Regions from separate parts of the Paenibacillus sp. cl141a genome, predicted to be linked through region 1. Evidence: predicted binding sites of a transcription regulator. Region 1 holds the regulator's gene; the other holds the start of a gene.
The links. The regulator Rex, encoded in region 1, represses fermentation and respiration genes when NADH is low (regulators of the CRP and FNR family bind a similar motif). The targets are predictions, from matches to a motif close to TTGTGAAATATTTCACAA.

Region 1 (12,201 bases):
CATGATAGGAAGACGATCGAAGCCATGGAGCGGATTGAACCGGATCACGCGACGATCCGTTGGTCCTTGCTCCTGCTCGCATGCGGCATTACAACTCAGGAAGCAGAGGAGCTGCTGCGGTCATGGACGTTTTCCAATAAGCAGCGGGAGTCCATCGTGAAACTGCTCTCGCTGCATGAATCCTATCTGCAGCAACCGAATGAGGGCGATGCCGGAAGCAGCAGGCTTAAGTGGATCAGCCTAGTCCTTGCCCATGGGGTTGAGGCAGCCCAAGGATGGCTGGAAATGCAAACGGCTCTGCATCACACGGGAGCGTCTTCTGCTCCGCTGACCTTCATCCGGCAGCTTGACGTGTGGCTGCAGGATCTCCGGATCCGCAGCTTGAAGGATTTGGCCATCACCGGCAGCGAATTGCTTGAGACCCTTGGCAGACGCGGAGGCCCGTGGCTTGGGGAACTTCTCGGGCTGCTGCTGGGGAAAGCGGCGGCAGGTTTGATTAACAACGATAAGGAATCGTTGATTGAAGAAGCAAAGCGGGTGGTAATTCATAATGAAGGATCATGATCAAGACAACGCACTTCTGAAAATGTTCCAGGAGAATGCCGGTCAGTTTATGTCCGGGGAAGAGATTAGCCGAAAATTGTCCATCAGCCGGACGGCCGTATGGAAGCAGATCAATAAGCTTCGGAATGCAGGGTATGATTTCGAGGCCGTTCCGCGGCTTGGCTACCGCATGTTGGACGAGCCGGACCGACTGAGCTGGGATCAACTGACAGCGGGCATGACCAGTCGGTACTTCGGCAAATCGATCAAGCTGCTGGACAAAACGACGTCAACTCAGGAGGATGCCCGGCAGTTGGCGGAAGAAGGGGCAGCCGAAGGCACGCTTGTCATCTCGGAAGAGCAGACGGGCGGCCGGGGCAGAATGGGAAAGAAATTTCATTCCCCGAGAGGCAAAGGCATATGGATGAGCCTGGTCCTCAGGCCGAAGCAGCCGCTGCATCTAACCCAGCAGCTTACCTTATTGACAGGCGTGGCGGTATGCCGCGCCATCGCTAAATCCGCTGGCGTGCAAACCGACATCAAATGGCCGAACGATATTCTGTACCAGGGCAAAAAGGTTTGCGGCATTCTGCTGGAGTCTGCAACCGAAGATGAAAGAGTACGCTACTGCATTGCCGGCATCGGAATCAGCGCGAATCTGAAAGAAGCGGATTTTCCGGAGGAATTGCGGAACGTTGCGACATCGATTCGCATCGCCGGGGGGAAAACCGTCAACCGGACATCGCTGATCCAGTCCATCATGTCGGAGATGGAGGTTTTATACGAATTGTACAACGAGCAGGGCTTCGAGCCCGTAGCCTCGCTCTGGGAAGCTTTATCCGGAACGGTGGGCCGCGAGGTTCAAGTACAGACGGCCCGTGACCGTTTTAGCGGGATTGCGACGGGACTCAACCAGGACGGCGCTCTGCTGGTCCGCAACCAGCATGGTGAACTCGTTCCGGTGTATTCAGGCGATATTCTTTTTAATACCAGGTAAATGAAACATGGTGAAATCGGAGCTGGAATTTGATATACTACATCTATAGAGGCGGTATCGCCATGAGCGAATTGCACTCTGCAGCAAGTGGGAATTATGATTTAGAACACCTTCATAACTGTTATGCCGGTTACGTTGGATTCTGCTCTGAGCCGAAAGGACCGAGACAGAAGGGACGATCGCGAGTGACTCTTTTTTGCCTTTCGGACTTTTTAGCAAGTACGTGCTAAAAGGTTTTTTTTATTGTGTCTAACTACATCACACAGGGAGGCTGTGTCACAATGGCAGGCAAACAACCACTGAACATCGTGAAACTGAAGAACATGAAGAAGAAGGGCGTACCGATCACGATGCTGACCGCGTACGATTATCCTTCCGCCAAGCTGGCGGAAGAAGCGGATATTGATATGATACTGGTGGGCGATTCCCTCGGCAACGTCGTGCTGGGGTATAACTCCACGATTCCCGTCACGCTGGACGACATGGTGTACCATACGCGCGCCGTCGCTCGCGGAGCCGAGGATACGTTCATCGTAGCGGATATGCCGTTCATGACTTATCATGGAGGCATCGATGAAAGCTTGCGCGGCGTACGGAGATTGATGCAGGAAGGTCATGCGCATGCCGTAAAAATGGAGGGCGGCGAAGAAATCGCCGATACCGTAAAACGGATCGTACAATCCGGGGTCCCGGTGCTGGGCCATATCGGGCTGACGCCTCAGTCGGTAAACCAGATCGGCGGCTACCGGATTCAAGGCAAGGATGCCCAAGATGCCAAGCGGCTCATGAACGATGCGAAGGCGCTTGAAGCGGCCGGCGCATTTGCTATCGTGTTGGAGCTGGTTACGGAAGAAGCGGCTGCCGACATATCCAAAGCGCTGAGCATCCCGACCATTGGCATCGGCGCCGGTCGTTATTGTGACGGCCAGGTGCTGGTATTCCATGATATATTGAAATACGCGTCCCCTTATCGGGACAAACGCTTCGTGAAAACCTACGCCGATGTCGGCTCCGTTATCCGCGAGGGTATCACGCAGTATGTGAAGGAAGTGAAGGACCACGCATTTCCGGCCGAGGAGCATGTGTTCAAGGCGGAGAACAATGCCGTTCCCGAAACGACAACGGCATTATATGGAAGCCAAAAGGAGAAGGTGGGCACGACATCATGAAAGTGATTCGCACGATTGCGGATTTAAGATCTGAGCTTTGGAACCGGCTGGAATCTGGCAGAGGCCCGGTAGGCCTCGTGCCTACGATGGGATATTTGCATGAAGGACACGCCAGCCTGATGCGGAAGGCGCGGGAAATGTCAGGCACGGTGGTTATCAGTATCTTTGTCAATCCGATTCAGTTCGGACCGGGCGAGGATTATGAAACTTACCCTCGGGATGAAGCGCGTGACCTGGCGTTGGCGGAATCCGAAGGGGTGGACGTGGTATTCATTCCTGCGGTAGAGGAAATGTATCCTCAGCCGACCAAAACCAAAATTGCCGTAGCGGAAATTACGACATTGTTGTGCGGGGCCTCCCGCCCCGGACATTTTGACGGTGTCACCACGGTTGTGAATAAATTGTTCAATATCGTAAAACCTGACTATGCCTTCTTCGGGATGAAGGATGCGCAGCAGGTCGCCGTCATAGAACAAATGGTACGGGATTTGAATATGGATGTGACGATCGTGCCATGTCCGATCATTCGCGAATCCGACGGCCTTGCCCTAAGCTCGCGCAACGTCTATCTGAAGCCGGAAGAGCGGGAACAGGCGCTTGTGCTGTCGGGCTCGCTGCGGACGGCTCAGGAGGCAATCCGGCAGGGACAAGCGACGACGGCAGGAGAGATCCGCGCTCATCTTCGGGATTATATATCCCGCTCTCCACTCGCTGATATTGACTACGCGGAATTGCTCACCTTCCCGGAGCTTGTGCCCGTGGAAGATTCATACCGCATTGTGGATGAAGACAGAACCGTCATCATGGCGCTGGCCGTGCGTTTTGGCCGTACCCGTCTCATTGACAATGCATTACTTCAACCAAAAGTAGGGGATCCCATGTTTAGAACGATGATGAAATCCAAAATCCACCGCGCAACGGTGACGGAAGCCAATCTGAACTATGTGGGCAGCATTACCATTGATGAGGATTTAATGGAGGCTGCAGACCTTCTGGAGAATGAAAAAGTTCAAATCGTGAACAATAACAACGGCGCCCGTCTGGAAACGTACGTGATCAAAGGCGAGCGCGGCAGCGGCGTCATTTGCTTGAACGGGGCAGCCGCACGGCTCGTACAGCCTGGCGACAACGTTATTATCATTTCTTATGCCATGATGTCCAAAGAGGAATACGACCATCACACCCCGACGGTCGTGATCGTCGACGAATCAAATAAGCCGGTTACGACGGAATATCGCGAAGTTCACGCCGCCATTCTCTGAAGAACCAAAATGTGTCGGGACGCTAAAGGGATGAAAAGACCGTCTTCTACAGAAAATGAGTTCAGGTCGACGGACTGATCTCATTTTTCCGCTAAGGGTGGGATGCAGCTATGTTTCAACATGTATTCGCCGAAATGAACAACATGTTAGATGAAATTGTGAAGCATTACCCTTCTGCTCAAGGTCCCCAAAAACAGGCGCTGGTACAAAACTGGAACATGCTCAAAAGCATGAGCGAGGGCATTATCGAGGAATGGCTGCATTTTGAAGAAAAAATGGCCATCTTCCGCGAGAGTGCAGCGTCGCCTCCGGTTTTCCCGCCGACCGAAGCGCCTGAATTGCAGCTTGATGCGTTCGTTCGCGGTCAAGGTTACTACAAGCTGTTGATGTTCCAGCCGGCCATACAGCAGTTTGATGCAGCCGCTGCGGTATTTCCGGACAGCCTTCTGATCAAGTTGTACATTGCCATGTCCCATCTGTATTTGGGGCAAACCGCCCAAGCATCCGAAGTATTGATCTCCATCCTGCCCCTGGCTGACAACAGGAAGCTTCGGGCGATGATCCACAATGCGCTTGGATGCATCGAGGTGTTGAATGGACAACAAGCAAAGGCCGAGGAACATTTTGCACTGGCGATTCACAGCGATCCGACGCTTCCCGACCCCATGATCAACCTGGAGGTCTGCAAGCAGAATCGCGGCGAGCTCCAGTACGGCAGCCAGTTGATCTCTTTGCTGTAGAAATCAAGCCCCAACAAGAAGCGATGCCAGAGCTCACCCTTGAGACTTTGGCATCGCTTTTTGCGTACGGGAGCGGTACAGAGAGGCAGGGGATTTTTTACCCGGAATGTTCAAAACCCGCAACTTCTGGTATGCTGTTAATTAGTCTGGAGGAAAGGGATTTTATCGAAATGAAATTTGCCGTATTGGATTTTGAAACTACGGGCAACCAGTCTGCAGATGAAATCATTCAGGTTGGACTGGCCATCATCGAAGAGGATCGAAGCATCTCCCGCGTATACGGCACCTATGTCAATCCCGGGATTCCGATCCCTCCTTTTATTACCGGTTTAACCGGCATTTCCGACAGTGATGTAGCGGATGCTCCGTCATTGGAAGAAATGATGATGGAACTTGTGCCCATGCTCGACGATGTCGTATTGGTTGGACATAACGTCGCTTTTGATTTTAACTTTTTGCAAAACGCGCTCGATCGCTGCGGCTATTTACCGTTCAGCGGCCGTATTCTAGATACGATGCACTTCTTAAAAATATGCTTTCCCTCGCTCCCGTCCTACCAGCTCGGGATGGTGTCCTCTCATTTCGGCCTGGAGCATGACCGTCCGCACCAGGCGGACAGCGATGCGCTTGCTACAGCCTATGCGCTGCTGAAATGTTTGGAGGAGATCGATGAGCTTCCGCTGCTCACCATTCAGCGTTTAAGCGACCTGTTTGCCGACGAGGACAGCGACTTGGCCTGGTTCTTTGACGGCATTCGTTCCGACAGGGAGCTCCAAGCCGTACAAGCGGGAGACACCCATACGTACTACCGCCAGTTTGCCTTGGCGGTGGATGATTGGAACGATATAGCACCTGTCAGGGATGAGACGGAGCCGAACCCCTTGGCCGATGTAAGCTTCGAGCAATACATGAACGATGTTCGTGAACGCCTCAAGGAAACGCTGCCTCATTACGAGAGCAGGGATGCCCAGGACATGATGTTCCAGGAAGTGATGCAGGCGCTGGATGACAATAAACATCTATTGATCGAAGCAGGCACGGGAACTGGCAAATCGCTTGGATATTTGCTGCCGTCGATCTATCAAAGCGTGAAGCAGGAACAGAAGGTTATGGTGAGCACGCATACGATCAACCTTCAAGAACAGCTGCGTGACAGGGATATTCCCCTGCTCACCCAGGTTGTTCCTTTTCCTTTTAAGGCGGCCATTTTCAAGGGCAGGGGACATTATTTGTGTTTGAGAAAATTTGAACATAAAATAAATAGAAGAGATTTTCATTCCCCGAAGGAAGACGTAATCACGGCGGCCCAGATGCTGGTCTGGCTGACCCAGACGGAGAACGGGGATGATGAAGAGCTAAACCTTGGCGGACGCGGAGGGGATTTCTGGGAAACCATCTCCAGCGATTCGGATTCTTGCCTTGGACGCGCCTGCCCTTGGTTCCGCAAATGCTATTATCACAGGGCCAAGCATGAAGCAGGCATTGCGGATGTCGTCATTACGAACCATTCGAAGCTGTTCACCGACGTGAAGGCGAATCATCAGCTGCTGCCAAGCTATGAGCGCCTCGTCATCGACGAAGCGCATCATCTTGAGGATGTCGCCGGCAAGCACCTTGGCTTGCAGATAAAGTATTTTTCGGTGGTCCATACCTTGACCCGCATGTACAAAGACAGCCGAAGCGGGCAGCTCCCGGCTCTGCGCCAGCTGCTGCAAGCTTCGCCGCACGAGAAGGCTGTCGAATGGTCTTCCGTCATCGACCGTTTGTACCCGGACCTGATTACCGCAAAAGAGAACTGGGATCGGCTCAGCGATCAATTGTTCGGACTGCTTCCGGAACGCGGAGACGCTTCTCCGGGAGATGCCGGCCAATTCTCGCTCCGCCTGTCCCCGCTTAAGAAGCCGAAGGATTGGGAATCGATGGCCGAACTGGAGCATCAAATTCATCTGACGCTGGGCGATGTCGTACGCAAGGGCGATAAGCTGATCGCCGAAATGAAGGAAGATTTGGATGACTATAGCGCAGACAGCCTGTTAACCGACCTATCGGGCCTGTTTAAGGACCTGGCCGCGCATCGCGAAGACCTGCGCTCCTTCATGGCCTTGAACGATGAGGGCACCGTCTACTGGATGGAGGCGAACGGCAATTTCCGCAGCAAATCGCTGCAGTTGTATGCCGTGCCCGTCGACGTGAGCACTCATTTGAAGGAATTGTTTTTTGACAAGAAACAAAGCGTGATTCTGACATCGGCGACCTTGTCGGTGGACAAATCGTTTCAGTTCATGATCGAGAACCTGGGTCTTCAGGAAGCGGCTGAAGCGGGGAACCTGAACACCGTTCAGCTCCCGTCCCCGTTTAATTACAGGGAACAGGCCCTACTTGTCGTGCCGCGCGATTTTCCGAGCGTGAAGGGATCGGTCGGGGATGCACTCTTTGTGAATACGCTGGTGAAGTCTTTGGCCGATACGGCCGTGGCTACGCATGGCCGCATGCTCGTCCTTTTCACTTCGTACCGGATGCTGCGCCAGGTGCACGAGCCGCTGAAAGAAGCGCTGGCATCAAGCGACATCACGGTATTGGGACAAGGTATGGACGGAACCAGCCGTACCAAGTTAATCCGAAGATTTCAGGACAGCAGCGCTTCCGTGCTGCTGGGCACCAGCTCCTTCTGGGAAGGGGTAGACATCCCGGGTGAGGCGCTGACTTGTCTAGCCATCGTCCGGCTGCCGTTCCAGCCGCCGAATCACCCCTTGGTCGAAGCCAAGAGCGAACTGCTGCAGCAGCAGAAGAAGAATCCCTTCATGAAGCTTTCGGTTCCGCAAGCGGTCATTCGTTTCAAACAGGGGTTTGGGCGCCTGGTGCGAACAGCACAAGATAAAGGGATCGTGATCGTGTACGATACCCGGGTCATTGAATCCTATTACGGGAAGTATTTCTTATATTCCTTGCCGGGGCCGAAGATGGAGCACATGCCGACAGAGGGGATCGTTCCCCGAATCTCGGAATGGCTGCAGGAAGAGGCAAGCGCGGGGAACCGAGCTGAATAAAGTGAAACCAAGCACGATCAACAAAAAAAGATGTAGTTATTAACCTATTATTAGGGGGAGCATGCATGAAATCGGAAAAAATTTCGGAAGCCGTGGTCCGCAGATTACCTGTATACTTGCGCTATTTGAATGAGCTTCAGAAAAGGGAGGTTTCCACGGTTTCCTCCCAGGAGCTGGGACAGAAGCTGGACCTCAATCCTGCTCAAATTCGTAAGGACCTGGCGTATTTCGGTGATTTTGGACGGAAAGGGATCGGATATGATGTTTCATATCTGATCGAGAAGATTCGCCAGATTCTGAAGCTGGACCAGAAGATCAATGTCGCATTGGTCGGGGCCGGTAATCTTGGACATGCATTATCGAATTACAATGCATTCCTGAAGGATAATATGAAGATTGTGGCGATTTTCGATTCGTATTCTCCCAAAGTTGGTATGAAAATTAACAATTTGGTCGTACAGCCGATGGAAGAGCTGGAGAAGACGGTTCATGAGCACGGCATTCGAATCGGGATTATCACCGTTCCGGATTTCGAAGCGCAGAACGTAGCGAATCAGCTTATCGCCTCAGGGATCGAGGCGATTCTGAACTTTGCGCCAACCATCCTGAAAGCCCCGGCCCATATCCGGATTCATACGGCTGATTTTACAACGGATTTGCAAAGTTTGGCCTATTATTTGGATAACGGCAAGGAGGATGCAGCACATGACAACAACGAAGTGGATGGTTAAGAACGGAACGTTTGCAGTACTAGGGGAAGGCCAATCCGTGCTTCGGGGATATATGGTGGTCGATAGCGACCGGATCACGTACCTGGGCGAAGAGGAGCCCGTCGTGGAAGAGGGAACAGAGATTATCGACGGAACCCATCTGTTTTTCCTGCCTGGATTGGTGAACACGCATGGACATGCCGCCATGTCGCTTCTCCGCGGTTATGGCGACGATCTGGCGTTGCAGGTATGGCTTCAGGAAAAAATGTGGCCGATGGAAGCCAAATTCACGTCAGACGACGTTTATTGGGGCACATCGCTCTCCGTGCTGGAGATGATCAAGGGCGGAACCACGACGTTTGTGGATATGTATGACCATATGGATCAGGTCGCGAAGGTTGTCCAGGACTCAGGAATGCGCGGCGTCCTGACGCGCGGCGTAATCGGTCTATGCCCGCCCGAGGTACAGCAGCAGAAGCTGGACGAAGCGGTGGCATTCGCGAAGGATTGGCATGGCAAGGCTGACGGCAGAATTACGACGATGATCTCGCCGCACGCGCCTTATACTTGCCCGCCGGATTTCATCGAAAAATTCGTTCAAGCATCCCATGACTTGAACCTGCCTTTGCATACCCATATGTCCGAAACGGAAACCGAAGTGGCTCAGAATGTTAAGGACTACGGGCTTCGCCCCGTTGCCCATTTGGAGAAGCTGGGCATGTTCTCCCGTCCTACGCTCCTCGCGCATGCCGTTCATCTGACCGATGAAGAAATCGAAGTCTTGGCCAAGCATCAAGTAGCCGTATCGCATAATCCCGGTAGCAATTTGAAGCTTGCCAGCGGAGTCGCCCGCGTACCTGCGCTGTTGAAAGCCGGTGTAACGGTGTCGCTCGGTACCGACGGACCTGCTAGCAACAATAACCTGGATATGTTCGAAGAGATGCGGCTGGCTGCCCTGATCCATAAAGGAGTAAGCGGGGATCCGACGGCCATTCCGGCCTCCGAAGCGCTTCGAATGGGTACGGAGTACGGAGCCAAGTCCGCTTTCCTTGAGGATATCGGTACGCTCGCGGTAGGTATGAAAGCCGATATGATCGCTTTGAATACGGATCAGGCGCATTTCCTTCCGCGGACCGACTATATTTCTCACGCGATTTACTCTGCCAGCGCGAAGGATGTAGAGCATGTATGGGTTGACGGCAAGCAGGTGGTGAAGAATGGCGCGAGCCTTACGCTCGACGAGGAACGCATCCGCCGGGAAGCGCAGCGTGCATTTGAGCGTCTTACAACCCTCTAGGGAATAATCAAGGGGAGCGAGGAAGACGGATTTGAAGAAAAAAACGAAGTGGATATTGCTGAGCGTGTCCGGCGTCCTGCTGCTATTGCTTGGCCTACAGCTCTATTATTCCTATGTTATGAAAGATACGTGGAATGAAGAAAGAATGGCGATCCTTGCAGCGAAACAGCATGGCCAATTGGTCTCGTCCGACAAGACCTATAAATCGGTATGGGGCGAGGACAATAACTACTGGGTGGTCAGCGGGAAAGATAAAGACAATCAAGACCGTATGGTTTGGGTGAAGTTTACGGACGATAACGTTCCTGTTGAAGGGGCGGATGCCGTTCAGTCCGTGTTATTGAATACGGGCCTGTCAGAGGACGTGATGCGGGACCAGATCCGTAACGAAATGCCGGGTGCGGTCATCAAGCGATTGCTGCCGGGAATGTATGAAGGCGAGTATGCCTGGCAGCTGCAATATGAAAACAACGGACAGCGAGGTTACCGATTCTATCGTTTTCAAGACGGAAACGCCATCGGAAATGATATTATTCTTCCTAATCAATAAGAAAACAAATAACAAGGCGTCCCTTATAGGGATGCCTCTTTGGCACATAAACATGTAAGCGCATACAGAAATAAATTGGAAAAACTGTTCTAAATATTTTCACAGACAAGCATGAAAAAGTATATAAGATGTGATATACTCGTACTTGTACGAATTGAGCAGATCAATTACATGCGTCGCAATATATCGCTGTTATATGTATTATTGTGCTGCGATTGCTATACAAAATTTCATATTGGAATTGAAGGAGGAACTTCATGAAACTGCGCATTGTACCTATCATGCTGACTGTCGTGATCTCAGCATCAGTCCTCTTTGGCGGTTGGTTTCTGTATCGGCAGATGGCTTTGCAGAATCCGCTCGCAACGGTTGTGTCACAATACGATGGCGTGAAAAGTTCTCATATAGATATTAAACAGGATACCGTGACTTTGAATCTTGATTTGGCTCCGGATGCGAATTTACAAGGTCTGGTTCAGCATATTAAGCAGGAAGGCAAGTCCGTGATCGGCAAGCGGGAATTGAGAATCCAGGTGGAGGACCATTCCTCGGGAGCATTGGATCAATGGTGGGAGCAAGCGATGCTGTCGGTTGCCGAAGCGATGGACAATAAGCAGTATACCGATATTCAATCATCGCTCGAGCAGCTGGCTGCCCAGTCGCCGAATTTGAAAGCAAAAGCAACGATCGATGACACCAATGTCTATGTCAGCTTGTCAGACGGCAAGTCTGGTAAATTTATAATCTTGCCGCGTCAACCTGGCAAAATGGAGGTGTGGAATCATGCCTAAACTAGCAAAAGAAATCATGTTAGGCTTCATTCCGGTATTGTTGGTATTCCTTGTGTTTGTCGGCGTGAATATCGTGCCTCTCTTAATAGCGGCAGGACTCGTAGGCGGCTTGCTGTTTATAGCCAAGATGAAGGGCGGCATCGCGGTTGGTGCCGGAAATGAGCGAAAGCGGAAGAAGAGCGGTCCGGCCAAGCTGACGTTCGAGGAAATCGGCGGGCAGGATAACGCTAAGCAGGAGCTGCGGGAAGCATTGGATTTTCTGATTCGTCACGAAGATATCAAGAAATTCGGCATACGTCCATTGAAGGGGATTCTTCTCACAGGGCCTCCGGGAACAGGGAAGACCTTGATGGCCAAGGCCGCTGCCCATTATACCGATTCTATATTTGTCGCTGCTTCCGGCAGTGAATTCGTGGAGATGTATGTGGGCGTCGGTGCTGGGCGTATCCGGGATTTGTTCAAGGATGCCCGCAACCGCGCGGCCAAAGAAAACAAGCAAAATGCCATCATCTTCATCGATGAGATTGACGTCATCGGCGGTAAACGCGAAGGCGGCCAACAGCGAGAGTACGACCAAACGCTGAATCAGCTGCTGACCGAAATGGACGGCATCTATTCGCAGGACACGCCTCGCATTCTGGTGATCGCCGCAACGAACCGTAAAGAAATGCTGGATAGCGCGCTGCTGCGTCCAGGACGATTCGACCGCCATATTCAAGTGGATCTGCCTGATAAGAAGGGACGGACGCATATTTTGAACCTGCATGCGGGCAATAAGCCGCTGCATCAAGATGTCGACCTGGAGAAAATAGCAGAGGAAGCTTACGGCTTCTCGGGTGCACAGCTGGAGAGCGTCATGAACGAAGCCGCCATCTATACGATGCGCGAGAACGAACAATTTATCCATCAGCGTCATCTGTCCATGGCGATTGATAAGGTCATGATGGGCGAGCGTTCCGACCGTGAATCGAATTTGGAAGAGAAAAAGCGTGTTGCCATCCACGAATTGGGACATGCTATCATGGCAGAGCTGGTGCGTCCAGGCAGCGTGAAGCAAGTCGCGCTCAGCCCGCGCGGCAAGGCGCTTGGTTATGT
Region 2 (12,201 bases), on a different contig from region 1:
ACTTCGATGGACTGCTTCACATAGTTCTCCATGCGCTCCGCTCCGCCTGCCGCAGGCTCCATGGAGCCGTACCCGAAGACGGCCATCAGCGCGAGCAAGAGAATGCCCCAGATCAAAATCGTTTTGGCCTTCCGTTTCACAAACAGCACCAGGAAGAGGCCGATCCCCCCATAGAACAGCAGAATATCGCCTTCCCAGACGAATATGGAATGCAGCAGGCCGAGTACGATCAGAAGAACCGACCTGCGGAAGAAGCTACGTCCGTATTTAAGCCCCTTGCCGATCAGGCTTTCCCGCATCTTGATCATGCTGTAGCCGAACAGGAACGTAAAGATAGGCATGAAGCTGCCCTCTACGAACACCTTGAGCATGTCGTGGCTGATCAGGTCCAGCGTGGAAGGCTGGAAGAAATGCAGCTCGTCTTTGCCGAACATGCCGTACTGGAAAATAAGCATATTGGCCATCAGGATGCCGAGCAAGCTCAAGCCGCGAATCGCATCCACGGCGGTCGAACGTTTATTTGAATTCATGTCAATCACCTCTGACACCAAGTATAAAGCTCCAAACGAAATAACTCGGAAACGGCATCCTAACTTTTTCTTAACACTTCCAGCATTTGTTTAACTCCTGTTAAGGTTGCTGTGCTAGCATAAATGTCGGGTGAGGATAAAATGGATCAAACGCGAATTTTAATCGTAGACGACGAACCTTCCATTGTGAAAATGCTGCAGATGGTGCTGCGCAAGGAAGGCTTTAACCGAATATACACGGCTTCCAGCTGCAAGGAAGCGCTCAGCGAAATCGCAACGCACGGAGCGGATATCGTGCTGCTGGATGTCATGCTGCCGGACGGCACGGGATTTGATCTCTGTCCGCAGATCCGTTCCTATGGCAGCCCGCACATCCTGTTCCTGACGGCTAAGGCGTCGGATCTGGATGTGCTGACCGGCTTTGCGATGGGCGGTGACGATTATGTCACCAAGCCCTTTAATCCGCTGGAGATCGCTGCAAGGATCAAGGCGCGTCTGCGCCGGGGCGGCTTTGGGCCGGCCGCCGCGGCAGAACAGCCGGCGATTCAGCGCGCATGGGATTTCGGCCGGTTCAAGGTCGACGAATCCGCAGGCGAGCTGACGGTGCTGGGAGAGCCCGTGCCTTGTCCGGCGCAGGTCTTTCAGCTGCTGCTGTATTTTTGCAAGCATCCCGGGGTCGTATTCTCCAAGTCGCAGCTGTACGAAGCGGTGTGGGGCATCGACGGCATGGGCGAGGACAACACCGTCATGGTGCATATCCGCCGCATCCGCGAGCGCATCGAGGAGGACCCGAGCAACCCGCAGTATCTGCTGACGGTCCGGGGGCTTGGGTACAAGCTGGTCAAGGAGAAAGCGCGATGAGGCTGCGCAGAAGGCTCGCCTTCCATTTTACATACCAATTAATTGCTTTCTCGGCGTTTATGTTTTGCTTTCTGATTGTGCTCTTATTCTTCTTGATCAAACATGTCAGCGACGATGAGATCAAGCGCAACTTTCCGACAGGCGTCTTGAACAGCATCGTGACGGAGACGGTAACGGAGAATGGCGAGGTGCAGCTGGAGGAATATTGGAAGCTTCTGCTTCAGGAGAAGGATATGTGGCTTCAAGTGGTGGATATGGAGGGAAACGTGATTCACTCCACGAACACGGCTTCGGATGTTCCGTCAACGTACTCGGTAAGCACCTTGCTTGAGATCAAGGAGAAACGCCGCCTCGGCGAGTATACGATGGATTGGCAGATGGATCTGACCTATGAGGAGCCGCTATTGTTTCTGATCGGACGCATCGATGAGAGCTCGGATCATCTTCGGGAATGGGTTGCCCGTTATCAGGACGGCGGCAGGGTGAGGCCGGAGGATGAGGCTCCGCTTCGCCGCGATTTAGCCGGTCTGGGTGGATATTTGCATGTCATTGACCGGGAGGGCCGCGTTGTCCAAGCGATTGGGGCGGGTTCCGACAACAAGGTAAGCTACCATCCGCTGGAGATCATCACCATGCAGGAGCAGCCGGGCACGTATTCCACGCATATCGCGGTCTACCGCGATGCGGCCAGCGGCAACACCTGGGTGTATCATACGCCGCAGGATGGGGTGCTGGAGAAGCGGCCGATGATGAACGAGCTGATTCGCGTGGCGTTGTGGACGATGATCTGCGTGCTTGTGCTGTCGCTTGGAGTGGCGATATGGCATGGATACCGGTACAGCCGTCCGCTGCTGCTGTTTACCGGATGGTTCGAGCGGATGGGCAGCGGAGCTTATGAGGAAGTGCTGACGCCGAAGGACCGGAAGCGGGTCTTCCGCAAGAGCGGAAAGCTTCGCATGCGCTACAAGCTGTACAAAGAAGTCATCCATTCCTTTTATAAAATGGCGGAGCAGCTGGCCGAAACCGAACGGGAACGGGAGCGGCTCGACCGGAATCGGGAAGAATGGATGTCCGGGATATCGCATGACCTGCGCACGCCGTTATCCTCCATTCAGGGCTACGGTTATATGCTGGAGAGCGCGCCGCAGGATTGGAGCCAGGAAGAATTGCGTGAGATGGGAACCGTGATCCGGGAGAAAGGCGCCTACATGCTGGAGCTGATCAATGACTTCTCGCTCGTCTTCCGTCTGAGAAGCGAAATCCGTCCGCAAGAGCTGATTCGGCTTGACCTGAACGAGCTGGTGCGCCGCTGCGTGCTGAAATACGTCAACGATGCCACGCTGGATGCCAATTTCAACTATATCGGCGGTGAAGAGGAGCTGCTCATCGACGGCAATGCCAAGTGGCTGCAGCGGTTAATGGATAACCTGATCACGAATGCCGTGAAGCATAATCCGGATGGGGTAAACGTTGAGGTCCGGGTAGAGAGGCGTCCCCGCGGCGCGGCGATCGTGGTTGCGGATCAAGGCGTGGGAATGGACGAGGAAACCCGCTGCAACCTGTTCGAGCGTTACTACCGGGGAACGAATACCGAAGAGAGCATGGACGGCTCGGGTCTCGGGATGAGCATTGCGAAAGCGATTGTCGAGGCGCATCGGGGCCGGGTAAGCGTATGGTCGGAAGTGGGCAGGGGAACCACCATTACCGTTCTTTTGCCTGAGGCTGCGGCGCAAGAAGATGAGGGGCCGAATTCGCGCGGGAAGGTGTAGCCCTGGGCTTGGATCGACATATTCCGAATCGCTTCAAAAATCCTGCAACTTTCCTATCCTGCTTCTGCCCCGGGTGCGCTATAATGACTAGGCAACGAATTATACTTCATGTCCGGAGGATATTATGGGTTCAACTTCGTTTCGGCAATTGACCGGCAATGCGCGGGGCTGTCTCGTCTACGAGCCGCTGTTTCTAATCCCTTACAGCATGTTCACGACGTACACCTCCATCTACATGTACCAACTGGGGGTAACCGAGACGGGGATCGGCTGGATTACCTCGATCGGTCTGCTTGTGCAGGTGCTGTCCTCGTTTCTCAGCGGGTATTTAACGGACCGTTTGGGCCGAAAAAAAGCGCTCCTTTACTTCGATGTGCTGAGCTGGAGCGTGGCCACGCTGCTCTGGGCGGTCTCCCAGAACTTCTGGTTTTTTGTGATCGCCGCCGTCATCAACGGCTTTCAGAAGGTGCCGCATACCGCCTTTTACTGTTTGCTGGTGGAGGATACGGCGCCGAAGGAGCGTACCTATGTCTTTACGCTACTGCAGCTGATTAGCGTCGTCGGCGGATTGTTTGCACCGCTCGGCGGGCTGCTGGTGTATCATTTCTCGCTGGTGCCCGGAGTGCGCATCATGTTCGTCCTTGCCTGTATCCTGATGACGATCCAGTTCATTGGGCGCCATTATGCGACAAGGGAGACGGAGATCGGGTACCGCAAAATGAAGGAAACGAAGGCGATGGGCCTGCGGGAAGGGATGTCCGACTATGTCCAGGTGATGAAGAGCATGCTGGGCAATCCGCTGCTGATGATGATCTTCGGCGTTTATATCCTGTTTAATTTTCAGATGACGGTGAAGACAACCTACGTCTCCATCTTCATGGTGGAATATTTGCATTTGGGCAGCGGCCTGATCTCCGTTTTTCCAGCCTTCTCCTCCGTCATTATGCTGATTTTCATGCGGTGGATCATGCCCCGGATCGGGGAGCGGCACGTGCACCGGACGATGGTATGGGGCTTTGTCATCTCGGTATTGTCCAATGTCATGCTGGTGTTTGCACCGCAAGGAGATCTGCTGGTACTGAGCCTGAGCACCGTCATTGCCGCATTCGGCACGATGATGACGTATCCGTATCTGGAGACGGCGGTGGCCAATGCCATCGACGACGAGAACCGCGCCAAAATATTCGCGCTGCTCCAGGTGCTCATCCTCATCGTCATTTCGCCTTCCGGCATCATTGGCGGCTGGGCGTACGGCATCGATCCGAGAATTCCGTTCCTGCTTGTGGCCGGCGCATTTGTCATCAGCATTCCGCTCATGCTGCTGTACAGCAACAAGATAAAGGCCGCTCCCATCGAAGCGGGGATTTAGCTTGGACAGGAGGGCCGAGCCCAAGACTGGCATGCGATTTTAGCGATATATACGAAACGTAAAGAGTACGTACGAAGAGAGGCACCCTAAGTTTTGGGTGCCTTTTTTTGCCTCTTATTGGACGCCAACCCCTTGATGCTTTGGAGGATCTGCTCGAGCAAGCGGTGCTGCAGCGGGATATTCCGCTGCAGAAGACGCGGTTAACCGCCGTGCTGATCATCGGTGCATTCAGTCAGCTTGCGATATCCACGATGCAGGGGAGCTGGAAGAACCGCTGTCGCCGCTGGCACCTGAAGTGACGGGCATTTATTAAGTGTTTTTGTATCCGAATTGGTGGGGCGGCATGCCGGCACTGCTCAAAGGGTTCATCGATAGGGTTTTTCTGCCGGGATTCGCCTTTAAGTACCGCCGGAACTCGCCTTTGCCGGAGCAGCTGCTCAAAGGGAAGACGGCTCGTCTGATCGTCACGATGGATTCGCCGTACGTCTACTACCGGTTCTATCTCGGACAGCCGGGACATCAGATGATGAAGCATTCCATTCTGAAGTTCTGCGGCGTGGGCACCGTCCGTGCCACGAACATTACCCAGCTTCGCAAAATGCCCGATACCGCAAGAAACCAATGGCTCGAGCGTGTGCGGAGAATGGGACGGAAATTGGCGTGATCGGGTAATAGGGGCGATGTGCAGTTCCTTCCAATGGCTTGACTTCTCGGGCAGGAGGATTATAATTCTTACAACAAATGAAACGACCAAAGAATTGAATGGGTCATGTGTTCAAAATCAAATCTTGATGTATATGCCGGGGAATAGGGCCCAGGCGTTTCTACCAGGTTACCGTAAATGACTTGACTACATGAAGGTTGAGAATCCGCTCCCCAAGTCCGGCTTCGCTTAAACATCGAAGCCGGGCTGCAAGATCGCCTGAAATGGGATCTAAGCACGTTTTAACGGATGGGGTGATGTGCAGACTATTAGCAATGCATGGCTGCCGTGCGTGACTTCTCTTCCTCAATGGATATAGTTGCAGGCAACCCGGGCAGATACGCTGTCCGGGTTGTTTGGCGTGTTACGCAAGATCGATTTTGTGCTTTTACCGGTTCATTATAAGAAAAACGTCTATCGACGACCGAAGTAAGAAGAAGTTTTTATTGCGATATCAGGAAGTCGCAAGCTTCAAAGTAGATACTTTCTGATATCTAAAAAAAGGGGAGCGTGCAATCATCATGAGTTCAATCCAGAGACAGAAACGATACGAGGTCAGCCAGCAGCTGGGGAAGGTTGCCATGGGACAAGAGCCAGCGGATCTGGTCATCAAAAACGGCACGCTGGTCAATGTGTTTACGGGCGAGCTTCAGGAACGGATAGACGTGGCGATGGCGTGCGGGCGCATCGCTTATATCGGCAGCGCCGATCATACGATCGGAGAGGGGACGCAGGTGATCGAAGCGAATGGGCGCTTCATCTCGCCGGGTCTGCTGGACGGCCATATGCATGTGGAGAGCACGATGCTGACCGTAACGGAGTTTGCCAAAGCGGCCATCGTTACGGGAACGACCGGGGTTTATATGGATCCCCATGAGATCGCCAACGTATTCGGCATGGAGGGCGTGCGCTGGATGCACGAGGAAGGGCAGCAGCTGCCCATGAAGGTGTTCACCACCATTCCTTCCTGCGTACCGGCGACGTTCGATCTGGAGGATGCCGGGGCGCAGCTGGGGGTAGCCGACATCGAGGAAGGGCTGACTTGGCCCGGCGTCGCCGGGCTTGGCGAAGTGATGAACTTCCCGGGCGTCGTATACGGCGATCCGACCATGAGCGGAGAGATCGAAGCCACGCTGCGTGCGGGCAAGACGGTGACGGGGCATTTTCCGGCCGAGGATGACCGGATGCTACAAGCCTATCTGGCAACCGGCGTCAGCTCCGATCATGAGACGGTAACGAGAGAGCAGGCTTTGGAAAAGGTTCGCCTCGGTATGCATCTGATGATCCGCGAAGGTTCGGCTTGGCAGGATGTGAAGGAAGTGATTAAGGTGGTAACGGAGGACAAGGTACGTACCGACAATATCTCCTTGGTCACGGATGATGTGTATCCGCAGACGCTGCTGCGGCTCGGCCATATGAACCATGTGGTCCGCCGCGCTATGGAGGAGGGCGTGGACCCGGTTACGGCGATCCAGATGGGCACGATCAACGTGGCTCGATATTTCGGCATGGACATGGAGCTCGGCAGCATTTCACCGGGCAAAACGGCTGATATTTTGCTCATTGACGATCTGAAGAGCATGGTGCCTTCGGTGGTGATCACGGATGGCGAAGTGGTCGCGGAGAACGGCCGTCTCGTGAAGGCATTCCCGGCGTTTTCGTATCCGGAAAAAGCCTTTCAATCGGTTCGGCTGCAGCGTTCGCTTACCGCCGGCGACTTTCTGCTGCGCAGCAAGTTCGATGCGGCACGTACGGAAGTGAACGTGGTGCGCGTCATCGAGAACAGTGCCCGTACCGCCAAAATGACCGCGGTGCTCGCGGTTGAGCAGGGCGTCATCCAGCCGGACCTGGGCCAGGACGTGGTTCAGCTGGCATGCATCGAGCGCCACGGCGCAACCGGGCAAATCTCGCTCGGCTTTGCGAGTGGCTTCGGACTTCAGTCAGGCGCGGTTGCTTCCACGGTGGCGCACGATAGCCACAACCTGCTCGTGATGGGCACGAACGCCGAGGATATGGCGCTTGCGGCGAACGAACTGGCAGCATGCGGAGGCGGCATGATCGTGGTACAGAACGGCCAGGTGCTGGCGAAAGTGGCAATGCCGATTGCGGGCTTGCTGGCGGACCGTCCGGTCGAGGTCGTGGCCGAGGAAGTCGCTGCCCTGGAGGAAGCCTGGAAACAGCTCGGCTGCTCGATCCACGCGCCGTTCATGACGTTCTCGCTCATTGCGCTTCCGGTCATTCCGGAGATCCGCATTACCAATCGCGGGATCGCGGATGTGACGGAATTCAAGCTCATCGAGACGGAGATCGGCGCGGTTCAATAAGGGTGGCACATACATTAAAGCAGGCTGGCCTACATGGCTGACCTGCTTTTTTAGTGCGTAAATACTGAGTTTAGCCTGTGAGTGGATGCCGCAAGCCACGCTTCTATGGATAATCCTCACATAATCCATTGCCTACTTAGTGATTTCCGTCACAAATTGATAACTTTTTCACCTATTTCGGTCTTTATATTGTGATGTTTATCACAATCCATAAGAGCGCGGTCTGCGACAATACAAAAAGAATCAAATTTGAAGTGATCACGTGAGCTAAAGGAAGGGGTATCTTTTATGGATCCGGTTATGCTGGCGCGAATTCAATTCGCATCGACAACCATTTTTCACTTTATTTTCGTACCGTTATCCATCGGATTGGCGTTTCTGATCGCCATCATGGAGACGATGTATGTTGTCAAGGGCCAGGAAGTCTACAAGAAAATGGCCAAGTTCTGGGGAAAGCTGTTCCTGATCAACTTTGCGGTGGGGGTGGTGACAGGGATTCTGCAGGAATTCCAGTTCGGGATGAACTGGTCGGATTACTCGCGCTTTGTCGGGGACGTGTTCGGCGCACCGCTTGCGATCGAAGCCCTGCTGGCGTTTTTCCTAGAGTCGACGTTTATCGGGCTGTGGATATTCGGGTGGGACCGGTTATCCAAGAAGGTCCATCTGCTCAGCATCTGGCTGGTGTCCTTCGGCACTCTGATGTCCGCCTTCTGGATCCTGGCAGCGAACTCGTTCATGCAGCGTCCGGTCGGATTTGAGATCAACAATGGACGGGCGGAGATGAACGATTTCTTCGCGCTGATCACGAACGGTCAGCTGCTGGTGGAATTCCCGCACACGATCTTCGGGGCGCTGGCAACCGGGGCTTTCCTGGTAGCGGGGGTAAGCGCGTATAAGCTGCTGAAGAAGCAGGATTGGGATTTCTTCAAAAAGTCATTCCACATCGCCATCGTGGTCGGTCTCATCACCTCCATTCTGGTTGCGGTATTCGGCCACCAGCAGGCGCAGTATCTGGTGGATACGCAGCCGATGAAGATGGCCGCCGCCGAGAGCTTGTGGGAAACGAGCGACGATCCCGCGCCTTGGACGGTCATCGCTGCCATCGATCCGGATAAGCAGGAGAACACGATGGAGTTCAAAATCCCGTATTTGCTCAGCTTTTTGTCCTACAGCAAATTTTCCGGCGAAGTCATCGGCATGAAGGAGCTGCAAGCCCAATATGAGCAGGAATACGGTCCTGGAGACTATATTCCGCCGGTCCGCACCACTTTCTGGAGCTTCCGGATTATGGTGGCTGCCGGCAGCGTCATGATTCTGCTGGGATTGTACGGAGCGTGGCTGATGCTGCGCAAAAAAGTCGAGAAGGCCGGCAAATGGTTCCTCAGACTGATGCTGTTTGGCATTTCCCTGCCGTTCATCGCCAACACATCGGGATGGATCATGACGGAGATCGGACGCCAGCCTTGGACGGTATTCGGGCTGATCACCACGGAGAACAGCGTTTCGCCGAACGTAAGCGCAGGCTCGATCCTGTTCTCGCTCATCATGTTTACCGCCATTTATGCGGTGCTGGCAGCCGTGATGGCCTATCTGTTCATCAAAGTCATTAAGAAAGGACCGTATGCGGCGGAGGAAGACGATCACCACGCAAGCGATCCGTTTAATAAGGAGGACTACAATGCTGTCTCTTAACGAACTGTGGTTTGTGCTCGTCGCCGTATTGTTTATCGGGTTCTTCTTCCTGGAGGGCTTCGATTTCGGAGTCGGGATGTCCACGCAGCTGCTGGCCAAGAACGATACCCAGCGCCGGGTGCTGATCAACTCGATCGGCCCGTTCTGGGACGCCAACGAGGTCTGGCTGCTGACGGCGGGCGGCGCGATGTTCGCGGCCTTCCCGAACTGGTATGCCACGCTGTTCAGCGGCTTCTACATCCCGCTTGTCTTTCTTCTGCTGGCCTTGATCGGGCGCGGCGTGGCATTTGAATTCCGCGGCAAGGTGGGCGATGTCCGCTGGAAACGGGTATGGGACGGAGCGATCTTCACCGGAAGCGTGCTTCCGCCATTCCTGCTCGGCGTTGTTTTTGCCTGCCTGATCCAGGGGCTCCCGATTAACGAAGAGATGCAGCTGCATGCCGGATTCTTCGATGTCGTGAATCTTTATACGGTGGTCGGCGGGTTGACGATGGTGATGCTCTGCCTGCTGCATGGCTTGATGTTCACGACGCTGCGCACGCTGGGGGATCTCCAGGAACGGGCGCGCCGCATGGCCCGGAGACTTCTGATTCCTGTTGCGGCCCTATTCGTGGCGTTCGGGGTGATGACGTATTTCATGACCGATATCTTCGAGAAGCGCGGCGTGGCGTTAACCGTCCTGCTGGTGCTGGCCCTGCTTGCATTCCTGCTGGGCGGATATTTCATGAACGTCAAGCGGGACGGCTGGGCTTTCGGGATGACCGGCGCGGTCATCGCACTCTTGGTAACGTCCGTATTCGTGGGCTTGTTCCCGCGCGTGATGGTCAGCTCCATCAACGCAGCATTTGACCTGACCGTTTATAATGCGGCCTCCGGACCGTATTCCCTCAAAATTATGACGATTGTGGCCGTATCGCTGCTGCCGTTTGTTTTGGGCTATCAAATTTGGAGTTACTTCGTTTTCCACAAACGGGTACATGAGAAGGAGCATCTGGAATACTGATGGGAAAAGATCTGCTGGGATACAAAGGCGCCAAGACGGTATTCTTCCTTGTCGCCGTATGTACCCTGGCACAGAGCATGGCCATCCTTCTGCAAGCCAAATGGCTGGCGGAAGCCGTATCCGCCCTGTTTGCGGGATCAACGCTGCAGGAGCAGGGGGAGATCATTGCCTTGTTCCTGCTTGCATTTCTGGCACGCCACGGGATCTCGGTCGTGCAGCAAGGAATCGCGCAGCGCTTTGCCGAGGAGACGGGCACGAGCCTGAGAAAGCAGCTGCTGGAGGAGCTGTTTCGGAACGGGCCGTCCTTTGTCCGGTCGAAAGGAACAGGCAATGTGGTTACGCTTGTGCTGGAGGGCATCGGCAAGTTCCGCAAATATGCGGAGCTGACCATACCTCGCATGATGGGGGCGGGCATTACCCCGGCGCTGGTATGGCTGTACGTTTTCATGACGGACCGGATCTCGGGCATTATTCTGCTGGTGACCATGCCGATCCTGATCGTGTTTCTCATCCTCGTGGGACTTGCCGCGAGAAAGCAGACCGAGCGGCAGCTGGATTCCTACCGGATGCTGTCCAATCATTTCGTGGATTCGCTGAGAGGGCTGACCACCCTGAAGTTTCTGGGACAGAGCCGCAAGCACGGCGCGAGCATACAGCAGGTCAGCGAAGGGTATCGTGCAGCTACCATGCGGACGCTGCGCGTGGCGTTTCTGTCCTCTTTTGCGCTGGATTTCTTTACGATGCTGTCCGTGGCATCGGTTGCGGTAAACCTGGGCCTGCGCCTCATTAACGGCAGCCTGGAGCTGCTGCCCGCGCTGCTTATCCTGATCCTGGCACCGGAGTATTTCCTGCCGGTGCGCATGGTCGGAGCGGACTTCCACGCCACGCTGGACGGCAAGCAGGCAGGGGAGGCGATGCGATCCATCATCCGGGAAGCCCGAAAGGGGCACACGAGCGGAAGCTCGGGTCCTGTTGCTGCGGAGGGTTCGGCTAACGACGCAGGTCTATTCGAGCCAACGGGAGTGCTTGAAGCCCCGGCGGCAGAAACGATGGGACGAACCTCAACAGGCCTAACATTTAAAATTCAAAATAATTTCTCGGGCCCCAGCCGCAGACCGCAGACAACATTCCGATGGGAAAAGGACAGCGTGCTGGAGCTCTCCGGTATCGGCCTCAGACATGAAGAACAAGGGCCGGCTTCATTGGAGGAGGTCACCTTCCGAATACCGGGACAACGCAAGATCGGCATCGTCGGGGAGAGCGGAGCCGGCAAATCCACGCTGATCGAGCTGTTAGGCGGCTTCATGGCGCCAACATCCGGAGCGATGGCGTTGAACGGCGTGAAGCTGGCAGAATCGAACCGAAGCGAGTGGCGGTCGGAGGTCACCTATATGCCGCAGCAGCCGTATTTGTTTGGGGCAACCTTGGAGGAGAACGTGCGCTTTTATGCGCCGGAGGCGTCCAGAGCTCAAGTGGAAGCGGCGGTGCAGGCGGCCGGTCTGTCGGAGCTGGTAAAAAGCTTGCCGGACGGCCTTGCGGAGATGATCGGCGGCGGCGGACGCGCTTTAAGCGGCGGCCAGGCACAACGCGTGGCTTTGGCCAGGGCGCTGCTCGGCGGCCGGCAGGTTCTGCTGTTGGATGAGCCGACGGCGCATCTGGATATTGAGACGGAATATGAGCTGAAGGAGACGATGCTGTCCCTTTTTCAAGACAAGTGGGTATTTCTGGCGACGCACAGGCTTCACTGGATGCAGGATATGGATTATATCATCGTTCTGCACCAGGGGCGCGTTGCGGAAACGGGAACCCATGAGGAGCTTATGGCACGACAGGGCGTCTATTATGGATTGATGACATCGCAGATGGAGGGGGTACAATGAAGCAGGAATCGTGGTTTCGACCCTATGTAACGGCAAATTTCTGGCGCTTTCTCCTCATTGTCTCACTGGG

Region 2: the regulator Rex is predicted to act here: its motif matches at 7,746-7,763, upstream of BMX45_RS11560 (cytochrome ubiquinol oxidase subunit I).

The regions. Positions count from the first base shown of each region.
Region 1 is NZ_FNZO01000006.1:115,618-127,818, reverse strand. Features, by position in the region: gene BMX45_RS17995 (CCA tRNA nucleotidyltransferase) at 1-564, shown strand, start outside; gene BMX45_RS17990 (biotin--[acetyl-CoA-carboxylase] ligase) at 551-1,540, shown strand; gene panB (3-methyl-2-oxobutanoate hydroxymethyltransferase) at 1,822-2,709, shown strand; partial or broken gene panC (pantoate--beta-alanine ligase) at 2,706-3,569, shown strand; gene panD (aspartate 1-decarboxylase) at 3,588-3,971, shown strand; gene BMX45_RS17975 (hypothetical protein) at 4,106-4,711, shown strand; gene dinG (ATP-dependent DNA helicase DinG) at 4,882-7,758, shown strand; gene BMX45_RS17965 (redox-sensing transcriptional repressor Rex) at 7,824-8,489, shown strand; gene BMX45_RS17960 (amidohydrolase) at 8,464-9,765, shown strand; gene BMX45_RS17955 (cell wall elongation regulator TseB-like domain-containing protein) at 9,797-10,315, shown strand; gene BMX45_RS17950 (hypothetical protein) at 10,573-11,106, shown strand; gene BMX45_RS17945 (AAA family ATPase) at 11,099-12,201, shown strand, end outside.
Region 2 is NZ_FNZO01000003.1:340,890-353,090, forward strand. Features, by position in the region: gene BMX45_RS11525 (DUF418 domain-containing protein) at 1-530, opposite strand, end outside; gene BMX45_RS11530 (response regulator transcription factor) at 672-1,391, shown strand; gene BMX45_RS11535 (sensor histidine kinase) at 1,388-3,160, shown strand; gene BMX45_RS11540 (MFS transporter) at 3,285-4,529, shown strand; gene BMX45_RS11545 (hypothetical protein) at 4,637-4,828, shown strand; gene BMX45_RS11550 (NAD(P)H-dependent oxidoreductase) at 4,849-5,193, shown strand; purine riboswitch at 5,301-5,402, shown strand; gene ade (adenine deaminase) at 5,754-7,556, shown strand; gene BMX45_RS11560 (cytochrome ubiquinol oxidase subunit I) at 7,845-9,248, shown strand; gene cydB (cytochrome d ubiquinol oxidase subunit II) at 9,235-10,251, shown strand; gene cydD (thiol reductant ABC exporter subunit CydD) at 10,251-12,131, shown strand; gene cydC (thiol reductant ABC exporter subunit CydC) at 12,128-12,201, shown strand, end outside.